Regions from separate parts of the Colwellia sp. BRX10-9 genome, predicted to be linked through region 2. Evidence: predicted binding sites of a transcription regulator. Region 2 holds the regulator's gene; each other region holds the start of a gene.

Region 1 (7,162 bases), on a different contig from region 2:
AATTTCAAGAAAATATTTCATTAGTCCTGTAAAGACTTTGTGAAACAAAATATAAGTGGCCAATAAATGATCAAGCTTTCACCTCTAGATAAGTATAATGAAGATTTAACTCGTGATGATTTTTTACATGACGATGCGCAGGAAAATGCGGTAAAAAACTTACAGCGTCTCTATGAAGATCTTCAAAATAAACCCTTACCCGTTGAAGGATTTAAGAAGGTGCTTAATCGCTGGAAGCGCATTGTTGCCTCATCTGAAACCAAAACCATACAAGGACTTTATTTTTGGGGTGGCGTTGGTCGAGGGAAAACTTATTTAGTTGATACATTTTATGATTGTTTGCCTTTTGAAAATAAAATGCGTGTTCACTTTCATCGCTTTATGCACCGTGTTCATCAAGAATTAAAAACATTAACCGGGCAAGCTGACCCATTGAAAATAATTGCCAAACGTTTTGCTGATGAAACCTGTATTATTTGTTTTGATGAATTTTTTGTTTCCGACATTACCGATGCAATGATCCTTGGCGCTTTGTTTGAAGAATTATTTGCACATAATGTTACTTTAGTGGCAACGTCAAATATTATACCTGACGGTCTGTACCGAAATGGTTTGCAACGCGAACGTTTTTTACCAGCTATTAAACTCATCAATAAACATTGTGATGTGGTAAATGTCGATAGCGGTATTGATTACCGTTTGCGAACCCTAGAGCAAGCCGAGATTTACCATGCTCCACTTGATGCAGAGGCAAGTGAAAACCTGGCGCAATATTTTATTCAATTGTCGGTCAAACCAGGTAAGAAAGATGTTGACGTTAAAATAAATAATCGCTCATTATCGGCGATTGAAGAGTCAGACGGTATTGTGCACTTTGACTTTTCGGTGTTGTGTGAATCCGCACGTAGTCAAACTGACTATATGGAGATAAGTCGTTTGTATCACACGGTATTATTAGCAAATGTTAAACAAATGAGTGTCGATCGTGAAGATGCGGCCCGTCGATTTATTGCCTTGGTTGATGAATTTTATGAACGTAATGTAAAATTAATTATTTCTGCTGAAGTCGAAATGGAAAATTTATACAGCCACGGCGGTTTGGAATTTGAGTTCAAACGTTGTTTAAGTCGTTTACAAGAAATGCAGTCACATGATTATTTAGCAAGTAAGCACTTACCTTAGTGAGATAGTAAAACTTACTTAAAGATAATTATAAAAATGCCGATTTAACGATCGGCATTTTTTTATGCCAACTTTAGCGTTATTACGCTAACTAGCTATATGTTGTGTTATTTATTGATCTTGATCGCAATATGTAGTGCTTTGGCTTTTGTCATTTATTTTTATAGGTAATATACACCAAAAATAAAATGATAAAGGAATGCTGATGACAAACGCTTTTTCACCAGGCTTAGCGACAAGTATTAAATTACAAGCCGCTTCAGTTGATATTTGGGATAAAAAATACCGCTTAAAAGACAAACATGGCCACCCGCAAGAGAATACTATTTCAGAAACATTTCATCGAGTTGCCTTAGCGCTCGCGGATATAGAAAATAAAGATAAGAAAAAGTGGTACGAGAAATTTGTTTGGGCGATGGAATGTGGCGCCTATCCTGCGGGACGAATAATATCAAATGCAGGTGCCAAAAAATTTAAGCCCGCCACATCAACAATAAACTGCACGGTTTCAGGCACTATCGACGATTCAATGACGGGTATATTAACTGCGGTGCACCAAGCAGGCCTAACGTTAAAGGCGGGGTGTGGTATTGGTTATGAATTCTCAACTTTAAGACCTAGTGGTGCCTTTGTTGCTGGCGCCGGTGCCACAACTTCAGGTCCACTGTCGTTCATGGATATCTTCGATAAAATGTGTTTTACCATTAGTTCTGCCGGCGGGCGGCGTGGTGCGCAAATGGGGGTTTTTGATATCTCTCACCCTGATGTTAAACGTTTTATTTTAGCGAAGCGCGAGGATGGTCGGTTACGGCAATTTAATTTATCACTACTGATCAGTGATGAATTTATTGCTGCTGTAAAAAATCAACAAGACTGGTTACTCAATTTTCCTATTTCTCACCAAGAGTTACTTGCCGATGATATCGCTATCACCGATCGGGATAAAATACTCTTCAAAGAGAATTATTTTGATAACGCTTATATTAAAAAACATAATTATGTATTGAATCATGAAGGTAAAATCGCCTGTAAAATTTATAGCACGATACCAGCTGTTAGGCTGTGGGATATGATAATGAGCAATACATTTGACTATGCTGAACCAGGTTTTTTACTCATTGACCATGCTAACGAAATGAATAACAACTGGTTTTGTGAAAAACTACGTGCAAGTAATCCCTGCGGCGAACAAATATTACCGCCCAACGGTGCTTGTCTGCTGGGTTCAGTAAATTTAGTTAAATTTGTTGAGCAACCTTTCACTTCTAGTGCGAAATTTAATTGGGATAAATACCGCGAAGTTATTAAAGTTTTTACCCGCATGCTCGACAACGTAGTAGAAATTAATGGCTTACCACTGCCTGAACAACAGCAAGAAATTCAAAGTAAGCGCCGTCATGGTATGGGGTACTTAGGATTAGGCTCAGCTCTGACATTATTAAAAATACCTTATAATAGTCCTGAAGCCCTGGCTTTTACTGACAAAGTATCAAAAGTTTTAGCGATAACGGGGTGGCAAGAAGCGTTAAATTTAGCAAAAGAAAAAGGTCCTGCGCCGATACTTGCACAAACGTTCGTGGTAACTCAGCAAATGCTAGTAAAACGCCCCGAAATGATAAAAGACGGCATAAAAGTGGCGGATAAAATAAAAGGTTCAGTTCTGCACGCAAAATACAGTCGTTATATGCAGCGTATCGCTGAAGAAAATCCTGAACTTGTCGAAGCGTTAGCTGAGGTTGGCGCCCGTTTTACACATCATTCTTCAATAGCACCCACAGGCACTTTAGCGCTCAGTCTAGGTAATAATGTATCTAATGGTATTGAACCAAGCTTTGCACATGAATATCACCGCAATATTATTCGTCAAGGTAAGAAATCAAAAGAATCCGTCGCTGTTTCAAGTTATGAACTGCTGGCATATCGTCATTTTATCAATAAAGATGCTTTGGCATATAGCGAAGATGACAATAAAAAGCTGCCTAACTATTTTGTATCTGCCGATGCCATCGCTCCTAAAGAACATGTTGATATTCAGTCTGCGGCACAATACTGGATAGACTCGTCTATTTCAAAAACAATTAATGTTCCAACTGATATCGATTATGAAAACTTCAAAGATATCTATTTGTATGCATACGACCAGGGCTTGAAAGGCTGTACGACTTTTCGTTTTAACCCAGAAGTCCATCAAGGCGTATTAGTAAAAGACGAAGAACTCGCTAATGTAACGTATCAGTTTACCTTAGCCGATGGCACTGAGATTTTAGCGAAAGGTAATGAAGAGGTGGTTTACGACGGCGAAACGCATACGGCTGCAAATCTTCATGACGCTTTAAAAGAAGGTTACTACGGTAAGCTCTAAAAGCCCTGGCAAAAAATAACGAGGAAACTAATAATGAGAGAAATTAATCAAGCGATCACTGCGGTTAAGGTGTTAGTTGCTGATCAGCTGCCTGTTAAAGAAAAAATAAAAGGCATCGCGGATAAACTCACCGAAAGTACAAAACGTCCTGAAATGTTAATTGGTTCTACTTATAAAATAAAACCGCCAGTATCAGACCATGCTCTTTATATTACTATTAATGATATTTTGCTCAATCAAGAAAGTGACCAAGAAACTCGCCGTCCTTTCGAAATTTTTGTCAATTCAAAAAATATGGAGTTTTATTCTTGGGTAGTGGCGCTAACACGGGTTATTTCAGCGGTATTTCGCAAGGGAGGTGACTGCACCTTTTTAGTCGAAGAGCTAAAAGCAGTATTTGACCCCAAAGGTGGCTATTACCAAAGAGGCACAGGTATATTTATGCCATCGGTGGTCGCTGATATTGGCCATGTTATTGAAACACATTTAAAGGCATTAGATATGTTGCCAAAAAGTGAAAGAGATAACCACCAACAAGCCTACATTGAGGAAAAGCGCCAAACAATAAAAGCTAAAGAGGGAAGTGAGCTATTAGCTTTTCCAACCACAGCAAGCCAATGTGTAAAATGTTATCAAAAGTCGGTAATCTCATTAGACAATTGCCCTACTTGCTTAAATTGCGGCGATTCAAAATGTGGTTAGTTACTAGCTAGCGATTGTATTCGTGATAAAAGTTTAAAAAAAGTGCAATTGATTGTGATTTATAGGTGATCTTAGTAGATAACTTCTGTATAATCCGCGCTCCCTGCGTTACAAATGCCTACTGTTTTTGACTTTTGTGAAAAGTAGTGGCGATGGACTCGATACTCGAAGGGGTAGAGCGTGGTCTTTTTAACCGGTGATGCTAATTCTTAGCATTCATCATTTAAAGTAACATAATAAATATTGGGTTTTTTAATGAAAACTTTTGTAGCAAAACCAGAAAGCGTACAACGCGAATGGTTCTTAGTGGACGCCGAAGATAAGACTTTAGGACGTATCGCTACTGAAATTGCAACCCGTTTACGCGGCAAGCATAAAGCAGAATATACTCCTCACGTAGATACTGGCGATTACATCGTTGTTATTAACGCTGAGAAAGTGAAAGTAACTGGTAATAAAGCGAAAGGTAAAATTTACTACTCGCATACAGAATTCCCAGGCGGTCTTAAGCAAATTAGTTTTGAAAAACTAATTGAAAAAGCTCCAGAGCGTGTTTTAGAATTCGCAGTTAAAGGTATGTTACCTAAAGGTCCTTTAGGTCGTGAAATGTTCCGTAAGCTTAAAGTTTACGCGGGCACTGAACATAAGCATACTGCACAACAACCACAACTTTTGGAGCTTTAAGCAATGGCTGATAATCAATATTACGGTACTGGTCGTCGCAAGAGCTCAACTGCTCGTGTGTTCATGAAAGCTGGTAACGGTGCAATTACAATTAACAAGCGTGACATTTCTGTATACTTTGGTCGTGAAACGGCTCGTATGGTTGTTCGTCAACCATTAGAATTAGTTGAAATGTTAGAAAAGTTTGACTTTAACATCACTGTTGTTGGTGGTGGTATTTCTGGTCAAGCTGGCGCAATTCGTCACGGTATTACTCGTGCATTAATGGAGTTCGATGAAACTTTACGTGGTTCTCTACGTGTAGCTGGTTTCGTAACTCGTGATGCTCGTAAAGTTGAACGTAAGAAAGTTGGTTTACACAAGGCTCGTAAAAAGCCACAATTTTCAAAACGTTAATATTTACCTTATACGTTTTCAAAAAACCGACTTTATGTCGGTTTTTTTATATCTGTCATTTAGAAAAATGAGCATCCGCAGTAAGGTAACTTCGTGGGCTGTTTATTATAAAAGCGACCTTAGGCGATAATAAATAATACAGTGCGAGTTCCAATAAAATGGTAAACTTTAAAGTATCAGTAATAAAAATAATATGCGGGAAAATAGTCGTATTATTGAGCTGTTTACTGAGCACTTTTTCGATGGTTAGCAATTACACTCAACTATATAAGCATTAAAATAATTTATCGGATAGCGAAAGAGAAACTATTCTTTTCTGCGCTTTTTTTGAATAATAATCTTTCGTATTTAGCTGTGTGTTTAAAGTGACAAAGTCAGTGAAATTAAGATATATAACTGATGTTTCGCTTATTTTTACTTGTAAAAAAGTGCTTATTTCTTTATTATCAGAAAAATTTTTTGTCGCAAGTTTGGGCAAACAATTGGAAAGTATTTCCTCTCGCAACTCACTGTAGCTGTGAGAATAATAATTCGAATTTGTTTGAAACAATGTTATTTGGAGATTTTGAATGAGCAATGCGCCCGTGAATAACGGCCGTCGACGCTTTTTAACTGCTGCTACTTCGGTAGTAGGTGGTGTTGGTGTTGTCGGTTTGGCTGTGCCTTTCATTGGTTCTTGGAACCCTAGTGCTAGAGCGAAAGCTGCAGGTGCTCCGGTTGAAGTCAATGTTAGTAAAATAGAACCAGGTCAATTAATCCGCGCTGAATGGCGAGGAAAACCTGTGTATGTGGTCCGTAGAACTGAAGAAATATTATCAACTTTAGCGGCGCATGACGATCAATTGAAAGACCCAGGTTCAGAAGAGCCTCAACAACCTACTTATGCAGCCAATGCATATCGTTCAATAAAGCCTGAGTTTATGGTTGCTTTAGGCGTGTGTACTCACTTAGGTTGTGCTCCTACTCACCACCAAGGCGATTTTGAAGAGTTTGTTGAAGGTGTAAAAGACGGTTTCTTTTGTCCTTGTCACGGTTCTAAATTCGATATGGCTGGTCGTGTTTTTCAAAGCGTTCCTGCACCAACAAACTTGGTGGTTCCTGAGCATTCATTCCCAACAGCAGACACCTTATTAATTGGTGTTAGCGCAGGAGAAGCATAATGTTAGCTAATTTAATGGCGTGGATTGACAAACGTTTACCGTTAACCGACGCGGTAAACAAGCATGCTGGTCAATACCCTGCACCTAAAAACTTTAATTTTTGGTATGTCTTTGGTGTTTTAGCGAGTGTCGTACTCGTCAATCAATTGTTAACGGGTGTTTGGTTAACAATGAGTTATGAGCCATCAGGTGAAGGTGCATTCGCTTCTGTAGAATACATCATGCGTGATGTTGATTACGGCTGGTTACTTCGCTATATGCATTCTACAGGCGCGTCAGCGTTCTTTGTTGTTGTTTATATGCATATGTTCCGTGGCATGATGTACGGTTCATACCAAAAGCCTCGTGAGTTACTTTGGATCTTCGGTATGTTGATCTTTTTAGTGCTTATGGCTGAAGCTTTCATGGGTTACTTATTACCTTGGGGTAATATGTCTTATTGGGGCGCGCAGGTTATTATTTCTCTGTTTGGTGCTATTCCAATTATAGGTGATGACTTAACACTCTGGATACGTGGTGACTACGTTATATCAGGTGCTACCTTAAACCGTTTCTTTGCTTTACACGTTATTGCAATGCCACTGGTTTTAGTTGTATTAGTTTTCTTACATATTCTTGCACTTCATGAAGTGGGTTCGAACAACCCTGAAGGCACAGATATTAAAAAACCTAAAGG
Region 2 (7,162 bases):
AAAAAGGTTATAAGCAACTTTCCTCTAGCTGGCAAAAGTCGCTCTCTAAAAACTTACGTTTACACAGTAATATTTCGATTGAGAAGTCTAATGGCCATCAATATACCTCACCATTGAATCGCCAAGTTAAAGACCCCTATAGTAATACCTATTTAGAACTCGGTGCACACTATAAAAATAATAAACTTAACATCCGCTACAGCGAAAATGAACTCGATGAATTTATTAATCTTGGTGGCTATTCTGTCGATAATATCCACACCAGTGAAAGCTTTTCAATATCGGGTAAAAGTAAGATATGGCACAATGACAAGCATCAGCTAGAGATTAAGGCGTCTTATAGCCTCTTTGAAATCAAGTCTGCTGGGATGGCCTTAGCAAAAGAGTCTGGCCTTATCGAAAATGATTTTTTGGTGGGGCCCTTTTGGCGCACTCAATCAAGCGATGTAAACCTAGATCACAGTTGGATAGTTAATCCACGTATTCATCTCAATTCTGGGGTTGAATATCGCCGCGCTAATCAATTTCAATCGGGTAACGCCGTCACTTACTATGATTATCAGCAAGAGCGGATTATCGTTAGTGATGAAAATTATCTCGACAAAATTGTCGCTATCGCTGTGATGCCTGAAACAAAAGCGTTAAACCAAGCCCAAGCAATGCATGGAATTTACAGTCAACTCAAGTGGCAAGTCGCCAATAATATTAGTTTATTTTTAGGGGCTAGGTATGACAATGTGATAGATATTGATCATAAACTGTCACCGCGTGCCGCAGCCGTTTGGCAAGCCAATAAAAACCATAGCTTAAAACTGCAATATGGTGAGTCATTTCGTACTCCGGTAAACAACGAACTTTATTCAAATGACAGTGTGACTAACGGCAACCCTAATTTATCCTCAGAGTTTGTCAAAACAACAGAGCTCGTTTGGATATATCAACATAATGATTTTTCCAGTGAACTGGTCTTTTTTCATAATGATTTACGAGACTTTATAAATAAGCTTCCTGACGATGGCGACGCACAATTTACTTTTGTTAACCATGTTGATATGGAAATTAGTGGTTTAGAAAGCAGTGCCAGTGTTGAATTAACGCCAAAATTACGTTTTTCAGTCAATTACACCCATCTCTTTGATGACCCCATTAACGAGAGTTTTAAACACTTTGGTAGCGCCAATTTAAGCTATAAGTCAGGACAATGGAAATTCAATGTTAATGGTATTTGGCGAGATGAAGTAACACTACCTCCAATTAATGATGTCCGTTTTATACAAAAACAGTATTTTTTAATTTCAGGTAAAGTCACTTATGAGCTTGATAAAAAACAGCAACTTTCATTCATTGCGCAAAATTTACTGGATAAAGATTATGTTGTCTTCGACCCAAGAGTATTTAACGGTGAAGTACCAGGAAAAGGCAGAGAAATATCAGTGAGTTATCGCTATCAATTTTAACGCAATCACAAGCTTAAATGTTCATCTATAAAAATATTTCTATAGATGAACAAACTCGGACTAACGTTAATTATTCCGCTATATATTCAACAACTTCAAGACCAAATCCTGATAACGAATGATACTTAGTTTGTGAACTTAACAAGCGCATCTTACTAACACCTAAGTTAGAAAGGATTTGTGAGCCTACGCCAACGTTACGAGAGCCAACATGACGCTTTATTTCATTAACAACTTCACCCGCATCAATTTTTGCATACTTTTCAACTTGAGAAATTAACTCCGCAGTAGATTCATGCTTACCTAAAAGTACTAAAACACCGCCTTCTTTGGCAATTTTTTCTAAAGCATTAGCCATTGGCCATTGAGCAACACTCTCACGTTGGCTAAATAATAAATCTCTAAAGGTATTTTCTAGATGAACACGAACTAGTGTTGGTTCGTCAGCTTTAATCTCACCTTTAGTTAGGGCAAAGTGCGCCTGTCCATCAATGGTGTCTTTAAATACTGTTAAATCGAATTCTCCAAAGGCTGTTGGTAACTTACATTGAGAGACACGTTCAATAGTGGTCTCATTAGCATTTCTATATTCAATTAAGTCGGCAATGGTGCCCATCTTTAAATCATGCTTTTCAGCAATAATTTCTAAGTCTGGGCGGCGCGCCATAGTACCGTCTTCATTGAGTATTTCAACAATAACGGCGGCAGGCTCTAAACCCGCTAAACGCGCTAAATCGGTTCCAGCTTCCGTATGGCCTGCGCGATTTAATACACCTCCATCTTTGGCTATTAATGGAAAAATATGCCCCGGCTGAACAATACTTAAATGATTAGCATCTTTGGCAACAGCAGCTAATACAGTCGTTGCACGATCGCCAGCAGAAATCCCGGTAGTTACTCCTTGAGCGGCCTCAATTGACACCGTAAAATTAGTGCTAAATTGAGCGTCATTTTTTTCAACCATCAAAGGTAACTTGAGCTGCTGGCATTTTTCAACCGTCATCGGCATACAAATTAAACCACGACCGTGAGTCGCCATAAAATTAATGGCTTCGGGGGTTACTTTTTCAGCAGCCATAATGAAGTCACCTTCATTTTCTCTGTCTTCATCGTCCATCAAAATGACCATTTTACCTTGAGCAATATCGTCAATAATTTCTTGTGGGGTATTTAAATTCATGATCATCTCTTTTATTTAATTTTTTTTCATAATTTTGAGGAATACAATAGTGCGCTTGATATACAGACGCCACCTTGTTTGTTTACTTCATAAAACCGTTACGTGCTAATAGTTCATGAGTCACACCAGAACTATGGTGCTCGGCCGTGCTAGCGGCTTTTTTTGTTAATAGCCTTTCGATATAACGGGCGATTAAGTCAACTTCTAAATTGACTTTAGTGCCCGCTTTATATTGAGCAATAATGGTTTGCGCGTTAGTGTGAGGAACGATCGTTAGACGAAATTTATCATCGGTGACACTGTTAACTGTTAAGCTCGTGCCGTCAATTGTGATAGAGCCTTTTTCGGCAATGTATGGCGCTAAATCACTTGGCATTTCAAGCCAGTATTCTAGGCTATTACCATTATGTTCAATCGAGGTTATTACAACCACAGCGTCGACATGGCCAGACACCATATGTCCGCCAAAACGAGTGGTGGGTAACATGGCTTTTTCTAAATTAACAGCCTGCCCTGTTTGATAATCAACAAAGCCAGTACGCTGTAAGGTTTCATTAGAAACATCGGCACTATAAGTTGATGAGTCAAAAGCGACAACGGTTAAACAAATGCCATTGGTGGCTATTGAATCACCTAATTTAACATCACTCATATCTAATAAACCGGTGGAAATAACAATTCTTGCACCCTGTCCAGTAATGTTTATCGCTTGAATGCTACCAACTGCTTCAATTATTCCTGTGAACATAATCACTCTTTAAGTCATTTTTAGGTCAAGTAAAACTCAACACCATACTAAAATTTTACGGTAAAAGTTTAGCAATAATACGGATATCTTTGCCGATCATACGTAAATCAATTATATTTAGTTCTTTTGCTTGGCTCAAGCTTTCAATGCTTGTCATATTCACTAAGCTTTTACTGTCTGCACCCATCAATTTAGGGGCTTGATATAAAATCAATTCATCGACTAAATTTTGTTCAATAAAAGCACCCGCTAATCGAGCACCTGACTCAATGAGTACATCATTTAAATTTAGCTTAGCTAAATATTGAAGTAATGCATGTAAGTCAATCTGTTGTTCATTAGCTAATGTATTGACTACAGGTAAAACCACCTGCTTTACAAAATGAGGCCATTGATGAATGTTTTCAATGGTACGACGAATTAAAATTATTGGGCTGTGCTCATTAAATAAAGCTAAGTTAGGCGTTAAGCGATTTTTTGTATCTATAATCACTCTTATCGGTTGCCTAACGTCTTCCTCTTGATAACTATATTTTAATTCCCCTAGCTCAGACCAACGTACCGTCATTTTTGCATTATCGGTTAATATACTGTCAGCACCACTGATAATCGCACAACTTTGTGCGCGTAAACGCTGAACATCTTGTCGAGCTTGAGGCGAAGTAATCCATTTACTTTCACCATTTTTCATCGCGGTTTTTCCATCTAAACTCGCCGCTAATTTACAACGGACGTAGGGCAAACCTGTGGTCATTTGTTTGATAAAACCAACATTTAAATCTTCAGCCGCTTGTCTTAACAAACCGTGTTGCGAAGATATTTCCGCTTGGGCTAGCATTTTTAAACCATTACCAGCAACTTTAGGATTTGGATCAACCATCGCCGCTATGACATGTTTAATACCGGCAAGAATAAGTCCTTTAGCACAGGGCGGCGTTAACCCATAATGACTACACGGCTCAAGTGTTACATATGCGGTTGCACCTTGCGCATTTTTACCCGCCATTGCTAACGCGTTAACTTCAGCATGACCTTCACCCGCTTTTTGATGAAAACCTTCTCCGACAATTTCACCATCTTTTACCAAAACACAACCAACGCGCGGATTAGGCGAGGTGGTAAAATGTCCTTGTTTGGCAAGCATTATAGCCCGTTGCATAAAACGGTAATCTTCGGCTGAAAATTCTTTCATCTATTTTTCATTACCTAAGCGCGCAATTTCTTCACTAAATTCGCGAATATCTTCAAAAGAGCGATAAACCGAGGCAAAACGCACATAAGCGACTTTATCTAATTCTTTTAATTGTTCCATGATGATATTACCAAGCAACTCACTCGATACTTCTCGCTCACCCGTGGCACGTAGCTTTGATTTGACTTTATTAATCGATAGTTCGACTTGCTCGACACTCACCGGACGTTTTTCGAGTGCTCGCACTAAACCATTACGCATTTTATCTTCATTGAAAGGCTCACGTGAACCATCATTTTTAATAATACGTGGCATAACTAACTCAGCAGTTTCAAAGGTAGTGTAGCGCTCATGACAGGCTAGACATTCGCGGCGACGGCGAACTTGATGACCGTCAGAGACCAAACGAGAGTCAATGACTTTGGTATCTAAGGCTCTACAAAAAGGACAATACATGGAAAGCTCCAAAAAAGGTTATACCAATCCCAATAAGTATATTTTTATCTTAATGGACTCGGTACTTTCGACACATAGCTCTGTTTAATTGACAGAAACAATAATGGCCGCTAATGCGGCCATTTTAGTCTAATTAAGCTATTGTTACATTAACTTATTTATAGCTTTTCCCATTAGACTTTAAGCGCCACAGCTATATCGCTTAAGACACTAAAGTCGTTAGCTTAATTTACGCGTATACAGGGAAGCGTGAACAAAGTTCTTTAACACTGGCTTTAACATCAGTAACTGTCTGTTCATTGTTGATATCGTCTAAAATATCACAAATCCAACCCGTTAATGCTTGAGTTTCAACAACGCCAAAACCACGACGCGTAATAGCCGGAGTACCTAAACGTAAACCAGAAGTTACAAACGGAGAACGTGGGTCGTTAGGTACTGAGTTTTTATTTACCGTAATATGGGCACGGCCTAATGCAGCATCAGCATCTTTACCTGTAATATCTTTATCAATTAAGTCAAGTAACAATAAGTGGTTTTCAGTGCCGTTAGAAACAACTTTGTAACCGCGTTCCTGAAGAACAGCAACCATAGCTTTAGCATTGTCTAAAACATTCTGTTGATAAACTTTAAACTCAGGTTCTAATGCTTCTTTAAATGCAACCGCTTTAGCTGCAATAATGTGCATTAATGGGCCACCTTGGCCACCTGGGAAAACAGCAGAGTTTAATTTTTTATAGATAGCTTCATCATCACAACCCGAAATAATTAAACCGCCACGAGGACCGGCTAATGTTTTATGAGTAGTTGTAGTAACAACATGCGCATGTGGCACTGGGTTTGGATATAAACCGGCGGCAATTAAACCAGCAACATGAGCCATATCAACGAAAAAGTATGCGCCAACACCGTCTGCGATTTTACGCATACGTGCCCAATCAACAACACCAGAGAAAGCAGAAAAACCACCAATGATCATTTCTGGTTTATGTTCTTGTGCTAAACGTTCCATTTCTTCGTAATCTATGTCACCTGTTTCTGGGTGAAGACCGTATTGAAATGCTTCGTAAGACTTGCCAGAAAAACTAACATGAGAACCATGCGTTAAATGACCACCGTGAGCTAAACTCATTCCTAACACTTTACCACCTGGAGTAACAAGCGCTTGAAAAACTGCAGCATTAGCTTGAGAACCAGCATGAGGTTGCACGTTCGCGTAAGTTGCGCCAAATAATTCTTTTGCACGGTCTATGGCTAATTGCTCAGCGATATCTACGAATTCACAACCACCGTAGTAACGTTTGCCTGGGTAACCTTCAGCATATTTATTAGTTAATTGAGAACCTTGTGCTTCAAGAACACGCGGGCTACAGTAATTTTCTGAAGCAATAAGTTCGATGTGCTCTTCTTGGCGAACTTTCTCATTGCTCATCGCTTGATAAAGTTCCGGGTCAAAATCAGCAATATTCATATCACGTGTAAACATGGTTTTTCCTCAATTATTCAGCCTTAGCTGTTACAGACAATTGTCTAATGGATAGCAAAATTTATGCGGCGTATATTGCCTGAAATCAGCTCAGTTGTACACGGATAAAGGTACAAGCTTTAGCTCATTTAGTAATCTAATATGCCAAGAGTGTTGCTGTTATTATCGATAAAAACTTTTACAGCTTTGATCAACGTTAACAGTAAATAGAATATAACGAAGAAAAAAAGCAATAACAAGAAATTTAAAACAGAAATAAAGCAGAAAAACAAAATATAATCTATCTTATTAAGAAATAACCAATATTTATTTTATTAAAATATCATTTAGTTGTTTTAACTCTTCTTGCCTTTTTATATAAAAAGACTGACTGACAAGCCAAATACTCACCAGAAATATATTCAAAATAGCTAGACCAACAATGGGCGATTTTTCTAATTGCTCGGTGACAGCAAAAACATACCAATTGGCAAAGGGCCCAATAATGAGACAAGAGAACTTTATTAACTTGATGTAGCTAATAGACGACTGACAACCGAGAATGGCATGTTCAATTGCTTTATCAGGACTGCCACAATTTATTTTCCATGCCGATAAACGAGCTTTAATGGCAAATATTACAAAAATAATGGAAAGAATGCCA
Region 3 (7,162 bases), on a different contig from region 2:
GAATTTAAAAAAATTTACCCCAAAATAGCACTCGATGTGATGTTAACTGATGAGGTCGTTAATATTATGAAAGAAGGTATCGATTTAGCGATTCGCGGTGCCCCCTTACCTGACTCTGGTTTACAAGCAACTAAACTGGCGACGCTACAAACATGCCTTTGTGGCGCACCTGAATATTTTCTGCAATTTGGCCGCCCCACTAAACCGGCTGATTTAAGCGACCACCAATGGGTTATTTATAAATTAACCTCTGGAGTGTTAACCTTGACTAAGGGCAGTCGTTCGTTCAGTGTCACCACAAAAGGCAGTATTAGTACCAATAATGCCGCCGCACGTACTGCCTTTGTTGAAGCAGGACATGGTCTGGGCCGTATTCCTATTTACGATGCTTGGCCAAAAATAAAAGCAGGCACTTTAGAAACAGTGCTAGATGATTATGCTTTTAGCGACATTAATGTCTTTGGTGTATTCCCGCCTGGTACAGCCAATTCCAAAAAGCTGCGCTTATTACTTAACTTCTTAAAAGAGTATTTCACCAGCCAAAGTATAATAAAAAAGCAATAACCCCACTTATTAATGTATATATTTTTGTGTGGACCAACCGCTCTTATGATCTACTAATAACTAGCGGATAAACTTTATACAAGTTGTCATCGTAACGCTTAACCTAAACAGTCATATCAGCATTATTGTTCATTTAGTGCCCTTCCTGCTTAAAAAAAAGCAACATGTTGTTTTTATTAGAAATTAAGTTTTAGCTGACAAAAACAACCAATAAACGGGTAATTTTATTTAAAAATAAATTACCCACAAAAATTAATTAAAATAAACGTTGCGTTTTTGTAATATCAAAAATAAAAAGCACTACTAAGTTAGTCGTTACTAACTGAACTTTTACTCTAAAGAAAGTTATTAAAAACTATGCTTTTTATCACTTGCAAAAACAGCAAAACCTCATTATCTTGTGATCAGTTTTTAGAAAACCCCTATATATAGTGTATTTGTTGTTCAGATGTTTTTTTGTGCTAATTTACATTTTAGGGAAATATAATACTGATAAGTGTTCACTTAACGTTTTCTTTAGTTGACAACGTTAGGTAAATAAAGCGACCAGCATAATTAATAAATGACAGGCTCTTCATGACTAATAATCTTTTTGTAAGTAAGCGTAACGGCAAAAAAGAACTCATCGATTTAGAAAAAATTCATCAAGTTATCACTTGGGCTGCTGAAGGCCTTGATAACGTTTCGGTGTCACAAGTTGAGTTGAAATCTCATATTCAATTCTACGACGGTATCAAGACTGCTGACATTCATGAAACTATCATTAAAGCCGCCGCTGATCTTATTTCAGAAGAGACACCTGATTATCAGTATTTATCAGCACGTTTGGCTATTTTTCATCTACGTAAAAAAGCCTACGGCCAATTTGAGCCGCCTAAATTATTTACCCATGTTGTTAGTATGGTAGAAAATGGTAAATATGATGAACATCTTCTAGCTGATTACAGCGAAGCAGAGTTTGAACAAATGGAAAAATTTCTTGTTCATCCTCGCGATTTAGACTTTAGTTACGCCGCAGTCAAACAATTAGAAGGTAAATACCTTGTCCAAAACCGGGTAACGGGTGAAATTTACGAAAGTGCTCAGTTTTTATATATCTTAGTGGCCGCTTGTTTATTTGCTAAATATCCTGTTGAAACACGTTTAAAATATGTTGAAGGTTTTTATCACGCGATTTCAACCTTCAAAATATCGTTACCTACACCTATTATGGCAGGGGTACGTACGCCTACTCGTCAATTTTCATCTTGTGTATTAATTGAATGTGGTGACAGTTTAGACTCAATAAACGCGGCTTCTAGCTCTATTGTTAAATATGTTTCACAACGAGCAGGCATTGGCATCAATGCTGGCCGTATTCGCGCTTTAGGTAGTTCGATACGTAATGGTGAAGCCTTTCATACCGGTTGTATTCCGTTTTTCAAGCATTTTCAAACGGCTGTTAAAAGTTGTTCACAAGGGGGAGTTCGAGGCGGCGCAGCAACGTTATTCTACCCACTTTGGCATTTAGAAGTTGAAAGCTTACTGGTCCTTAAAAATAACCGAGGTGTTGAAGAAAATCGTGTCCGTCATTTAGATTATGGCGTGCAATTCAATAAGCTTATGTACACACGCTTAATTAAAGGAGAGTCTATTACTCTCTTTAGCCCGAGCGATGTTCCTGGCCTTTATGATGCTTTTTTTGAAGACCAAGAGAAATTTGAAGCCTTGTATGTAAAATATGAAGCGGATGATTCAATTCGTAAAAAATGCATTAAAGCTATTGAGTTATTCACCTTATTTGCTCAAGAGCGTGCCAGCACAGGTCGAATTTATTTACAGAATGTTGATCACTGTAATACGCACAGCCCATTCGATCCGAAACAAGCACCAATTCGCCAAAGTAATTTGTGTTTAGAGATTGCGCTACCGACACAACCAATGAATGATATTAATGATCCAAATGGCGAAATTGCCCTTTGTACTTTGTCAGCCTTTAACTTAGGCGCAATAGAAAGCTTAGATGAATTAGAAGGTTTATCAGACCTTGCAGTTCGAGCGCTTGATAGTTTACTTGATTATCAAAACTACCCGATGCCAGCTGCTTACAATGCCACTATAGGCAGAAGAACATTAGGTATAGGCGTAATAAACTATGCTTATTACTTAGCTAAAAACGGCGTGTATTATTCAAATGGCAGTGCTAACAATTTAACTCACCGTACCTTTGAAGCCATTCAATTTAATTTATTGAAAGCATCAAATGAATTAGCAAAAGAAAAAGGCGCTTGTCCTAAATTTAATGAGACACGTTTATCACAAGGTATTTTACCGATTGATACTTATAAAAAGACCATTGACGACATTACCGGTGAACCCCTTCATCTTGACTGGGAAACTTTGCGAGAGAGTATCAAGACACATGGCGTAAGAAATTCAACGGTTTCCGCGTTAATGCCATCTGAAACTTCATCACAAATTTCAAATGCTACAAATGGAATTGAACCACCAAGAGGTTTAATCAGTATAAAGGCTAGTAAAGATGGTGTTTTAAAACAGGTTGTACCTGAATATCAAAGATTAAAGGGTAACTATGAGTTACTTTGGAATATTCCAAATAACGAAGGTTACTTGCAGCTAGTGGGTATCATGCAGAAGTTTATTGACCAAACCATCTCTGCAAATACTAACTACGACCCTGCACGCTTTGAAGGCGGAAAAGTACCGGTGAAGCAAATCTTAAAGGATATTTTAACCGCTTATAAATTAGGCGTTAAAACCATGTATTACCATAACACCCGTGATGGTGCGTCTGAGAATATGCTCGGATTAGAAGAAGAAGACTGTGAAGGCGGCGCATGTAAAATTTAATTGTGCGCACAAAAAAAAGCTTCATTGTTTTTTAACAATGGAGCTTTCAGCATAATCAGTCATACCTATAATTTTTAAAAACAAAATTTCGATAACAGGCTGTGACTTTCATGCGTGTTATCAAGGAGTAATAGATGTCCTACACCACGTTTAATCAAGTTCCTAATAATGCGCTACTCGAGCCAATGTTTTTAGGTAACAGTGTCAATGTCTCACGATATGACCAACAACGTTTTATCGCCTTTGAAAAACTTATTGAAAAACAGTTATCGTTTTTTTGGCGTCCTGAAGAAATTGATGTATCAAAAGACAGATCTGATTGGCAAAGTTTAACGCCTTCAGAAAAGCATATTTTCATTTCCAACCTAAAATATCAAACTTTGCTTGATTCTATGGCAGCACGCTCGGTGAATGCGATGTTTTTACCGCTGGTTTCATTACCAGAAGTAGAAACTTGGATAGAAACCTGGGCTTTCAGTGAAACCATTCATTCTCGCTCTTACACGCATATTTTGAGAAACTTGTTTTCAGATCCAAGTGAAATATTTGACGACATCGTTGTTAACCCAGCTATTTTAAAGCGTGCATCCAGTATTTCTAAATACTTTGATGCCGTGATCATCACCACACAACTACTCCAGTCACAAGGTGACGGTACCTATGAAGTCGATGGTGAAATGATTGAAGTATCAACTCGCAAGCTTAAAGAGCGCTTATACTTGGCTGTTTGTTCGGTCAACGCTTTAGAAGCCATTCGCTTTTATGTCAGCTTTGCCTGTTCATTTGCTTTTGCCGAGCGTGAGTTATTAGAAGGTAACGCAAAAATTATTAAGCTTATTGCTCGAGATGAAGCTTTGCATTTAACCGGTACTCAACATATTTTAAATAACTGGTTATCCGGTAGAGATGATCCTGAAATGAAAATCATTTCTCAAGAAATGAAAGAGCAAGGATTACAGATATTTCTTGATGTTGTTGAACAAGAAAAAGAATGGGCTCAGTACCTATTCAAAGACGGTTCAATGATTGGCTTGAATGCGGCAATATTAAATCAATATATTGAGTACATTAGTAATCAACGCTTAACGGCTATTGGTTTTGATGCACCCTTTGATATAAAAAGTAACCCATTACCATGGATGAATGCTTACTTAGTATCAGACAATGTTCAGGTCGCTCCACAAGAAACAGAGATATCGAGTTACTTAGTTGGTCAAGTCGACTCTTCTGTATCAAGTGATGATTTTGATGGCTTTGACCTTTAATGGTTTTAACCTCCAGATAAAGAAGCGATTATCATGCTTTCTTATCACATCATTAGCACATTTTGCGTTTAAGCCTTTTTAAATGAAAAGTGCTAATGATATGGCTATGTGCCCGCAAAAATTGTCTGAAAGTAAGAAAGCTCATCGTATTTTTGTCGATAATAAAACCATTACCTTTCAAGCCAACGATAAAAGTTTACTAGAGTGTTTAGAAAAGGCTAATGTGGAAGTGCATTATCATTGTCGTGACGGTTTTTGTGGGGCGTGTCGAGTAACCTTAGTTGAAGGCGAAATTAGCTACCCTCAAGGAGAGCCACTCGCTTTTATTGGCGATGGAGAAGTGCTCTCTTGCTGTTGTGTGCCAAAGAGTGACATCAAACTTATCGTTGAATAACTTAATACTAGCATTATTAACGGGTCTTTAAAGATTGGAGAATCAACGTGTATAGATGTTGAGCGACAAATATACCCGTCACTCATCATCAACATCTATTAGTCTTATATTTATAATTGCGCGCTTAACCTAACTTCTATACCGCCTAAAACCTTAGTTAACTCTGCGGCAACCGGTTGATACAATTGTTGATAACGCGCAGTATCTTCGACACTTACCGCTTCATCTAGCGCTTTAGTCAATTCAAACAGTTGCATAGCTCCTACTGAGCAAGAAACACCTTTTAAGGTATGTACTAAGTGTTTACAAGCAGTTTGATCATCAGTACTGATCGCTTGTTGAATCTTTTCACTGTCTTTTGAATGGTCTTCATAAAACATCACCAGTATTTCAGCAAAAAGATCTTCATCTCCAAGCACATTACCAATACCTATTTCAGCATCAATACCTGGATATTCGTCTTCACTGGTCACCGGTAACTCATCGATAATACCCTCAGCGGCAACCGTATTTGATTCTTGATGCACCTTCACTTTATTTCTACCACTGTGCTTTGCTTCATATAGGCTAAGATCCGCTTCTTTTAATAAGCCTTCTAAGTTCATCTCATCGCCCTTGCCTAATGATAAGCCAATACTGACTGTTACAGACACCTTTTCATCATTAGTATCATCAATATATATTTTACTATGTTCTACTCTTTCTCTTAAGCGTTCGCAGGCAACAAGCGCATTCTCTGCAGAGGTATTTGCCATACATATCGCAAATTCTTCGCCACCAACTCGACCAATAATATCATTATCTCGAAAACAATCGCAGATGATATCAGCAAATTCAACTAGGACTTTATCACCGGTATCATGACCATAATTATCGTTAACCGCTTTAAAAAAATCTATATCGAGCATTGCCACAGCAAGTGGTTTATTAGTGCGTTTTGCTTGGCTAATCGCTTTACCCGCTAAGTCTTCAAAAGCGCCTCTGTTACGAATACCGGTTAAGAAGTCTGTATTAGCTAGAGACTCTAGCTCTAAAGTTTTCTCTAAAAGCCGCAGCGAGGTTCGTATTCTAGCCAATAACACTTTCGGAATATAAGGTTTAGTTACGTAGTCATCTGCGCCAAATTCTAGAGCAGCAACAATTTGATCTTCATCATCTGAAGCCGATAACATAATGACCGGCGTATTGAAAATAATAGGATGATTTTTTAATTTGTGTAACATCTCTAAGCCTGAGATACCCGGCATATACATATCTAATAAAATGAGGTCTATCGCTTGCTCTTCTAAAACCTCTAAGGCTTTTTCTCCAGATTCGGCGGTAAACACATTATAACCTTCTTCACCTAAATCAAACTCTAATAGCATGAGCGTGTCTTTAGCGTCATCAACAGCGAGAATGTTATATTTTTTCTTTGTATTCATAGTTTATTCCCATTGGAAGGCTTATTCGTCATCTTTAGCTGTTAGGTGTTTTTGTAAGATATTAATTAACAAATCATATTCCCTTGATAAATCATTTTGAAGCGATAACAATTCAACGCTATTTTTTATTCTAGCCGATTGTTCAATTTGTCGCGTTAATTTTCCAAGATTAATGCCACCTAAATTTTTTGACGAACCACTAACTTTATGTGCTAAAGCTATAATATCATCAAATAATTTATTTTCCATAGCGATAGCTAACTCATTTTTAAGCGCAGGCATATCCTCAATAAATAAACTGATAAGCTGTTTACTTAATTTGTCATTATTTCTAATACGCTTTAAAAAACCTGTTTTATCCCAAATGATATCTTCATTTGTCTTTGAATGACTACTTTTGGAGTTATCACCATGGCTAGTCTGGGTTAGGGGCTCTACAATCTCGTTACTGTTATCATCAGACACGGTTTCAAAGCTATCTAGCCCAACCCATGCCGATATTTTTTTAAGTAAAATATCGGTATCTACCGGTTTAGTCGCGTAATCACTCATGCCTGCCGCTAAACATTTTTCTTTATCACCTTTCATCGCATTGGCAGTCATGGCAATAATTGGAATGTTACGATGAACAACACCAGCCTTTCCTGCCCTTATTGCTTTTGTTG

The links. The regulator NrdR, encoded in region 2, represses ribonucleotide reductase genes. The targets are predictions, from matches to a motif close to AAACACNANATNTNGTGTTT.
Region 1: the regulator NrdR is predicted to act here: its motif matches at 1,305-1,324, upstream of H4J69_RS02755 (adenosylcobalamin-dependent ribonucleoside-diphosphate reductase).
Region 3: the regulator NrdR is predicted to act here: its motif matches at 982-1,001, upstream of nrdA (class 1a ribonucleoside-diphosphate reductase subunit alpha).

What each region holds. Positions count from the first base shown of each region.
Region 1 covers NZ_JACGVV010000003.1:32,193-39,354, reverse strand. The annotation lists gene zapE (cell division protein ZapE) at 67-1,182, shown strand; gene H4J69_RS02755 (adenosylcobalamin-dependent ribonucleoside-diphosphate reductase) at 1,388-3,544, shown strand; gene H4J69_RS02750 (NrdJb) at 3,578-4,246, shown strand; gene rplM (50S ribosomal protein L13) at 4,502-4,930, shown strand; gene rpsI (30S ribosomal protein S9) at 4,934-5,326, shown strand; gene petA (ubiquinol-cytochrome c reductase iron-sulfur subunit) at 5,896-6,486, shown strand; gene H4J69_RS02730 (cytochrome bc complex cytochrome b subunit) at 6,486-7,162, shown strand, end outside.
Region 2 covers NZ_JACGVV010000034.1:15,264-22,425, reverse strand. The annotation lists gene H4J69_RS16385 (TonB-dependent siderophore receptor) at 1-1,457, shown strand, start outside; gene ribBA (bifunctional 3,4-dihydroxy-2-butanone-4-phosphate synthase/GTP cyclohydrolase II) at 1,528-2,637, opposite strand; gene H4J69_RS16375 (riboflavin synthase) at 2,720-3,385, opposite strand; gene ribD (bifunctional diaminohydroxyphosphoribosylaminopyrimidine deaminase/5-amino-6-(5-phosphoribosylamino)uracil reductase RibD) at 3,441-4,577, opposite strand; gene nrdR (transcriptional regulator NrdR) at 4,578-5,033, opposite strand; gene glyA (serine hydroxymethyltransferase) at 5,263-6,519, opposite strand; gene H4J69_RS16355 (hypothetical protein) at 6,826-7,162, opposite strand, start outside.
Region 3 covers NZ_JACGVV010000013.1:31,169-38,330, forward strand. The annotation lists gene H4J69_RS09555 (LysR family transcriptional regulator) at 1-564, shown strand, start outside; gene nrdA (class 1a ribonucleoside-diphosphate reductase subunit alpha) at 1,141-3,414, shown strand; gene nrdB (class Ia ribonucleoside-diphosphate reductase subunit beta) at 3,549-4,679, shown strand; gene yfaE (class I ribonucleotide reductase maintenance protein YfaE) at 4,762-5,073, shown strand; gene H4J69_RS09575 (diguanylate cyclase) at 5,184-6,497, opposite strand; gene H4J69_RS09580 (response regulator) at 6,519-7,162, opposite strand, start outside.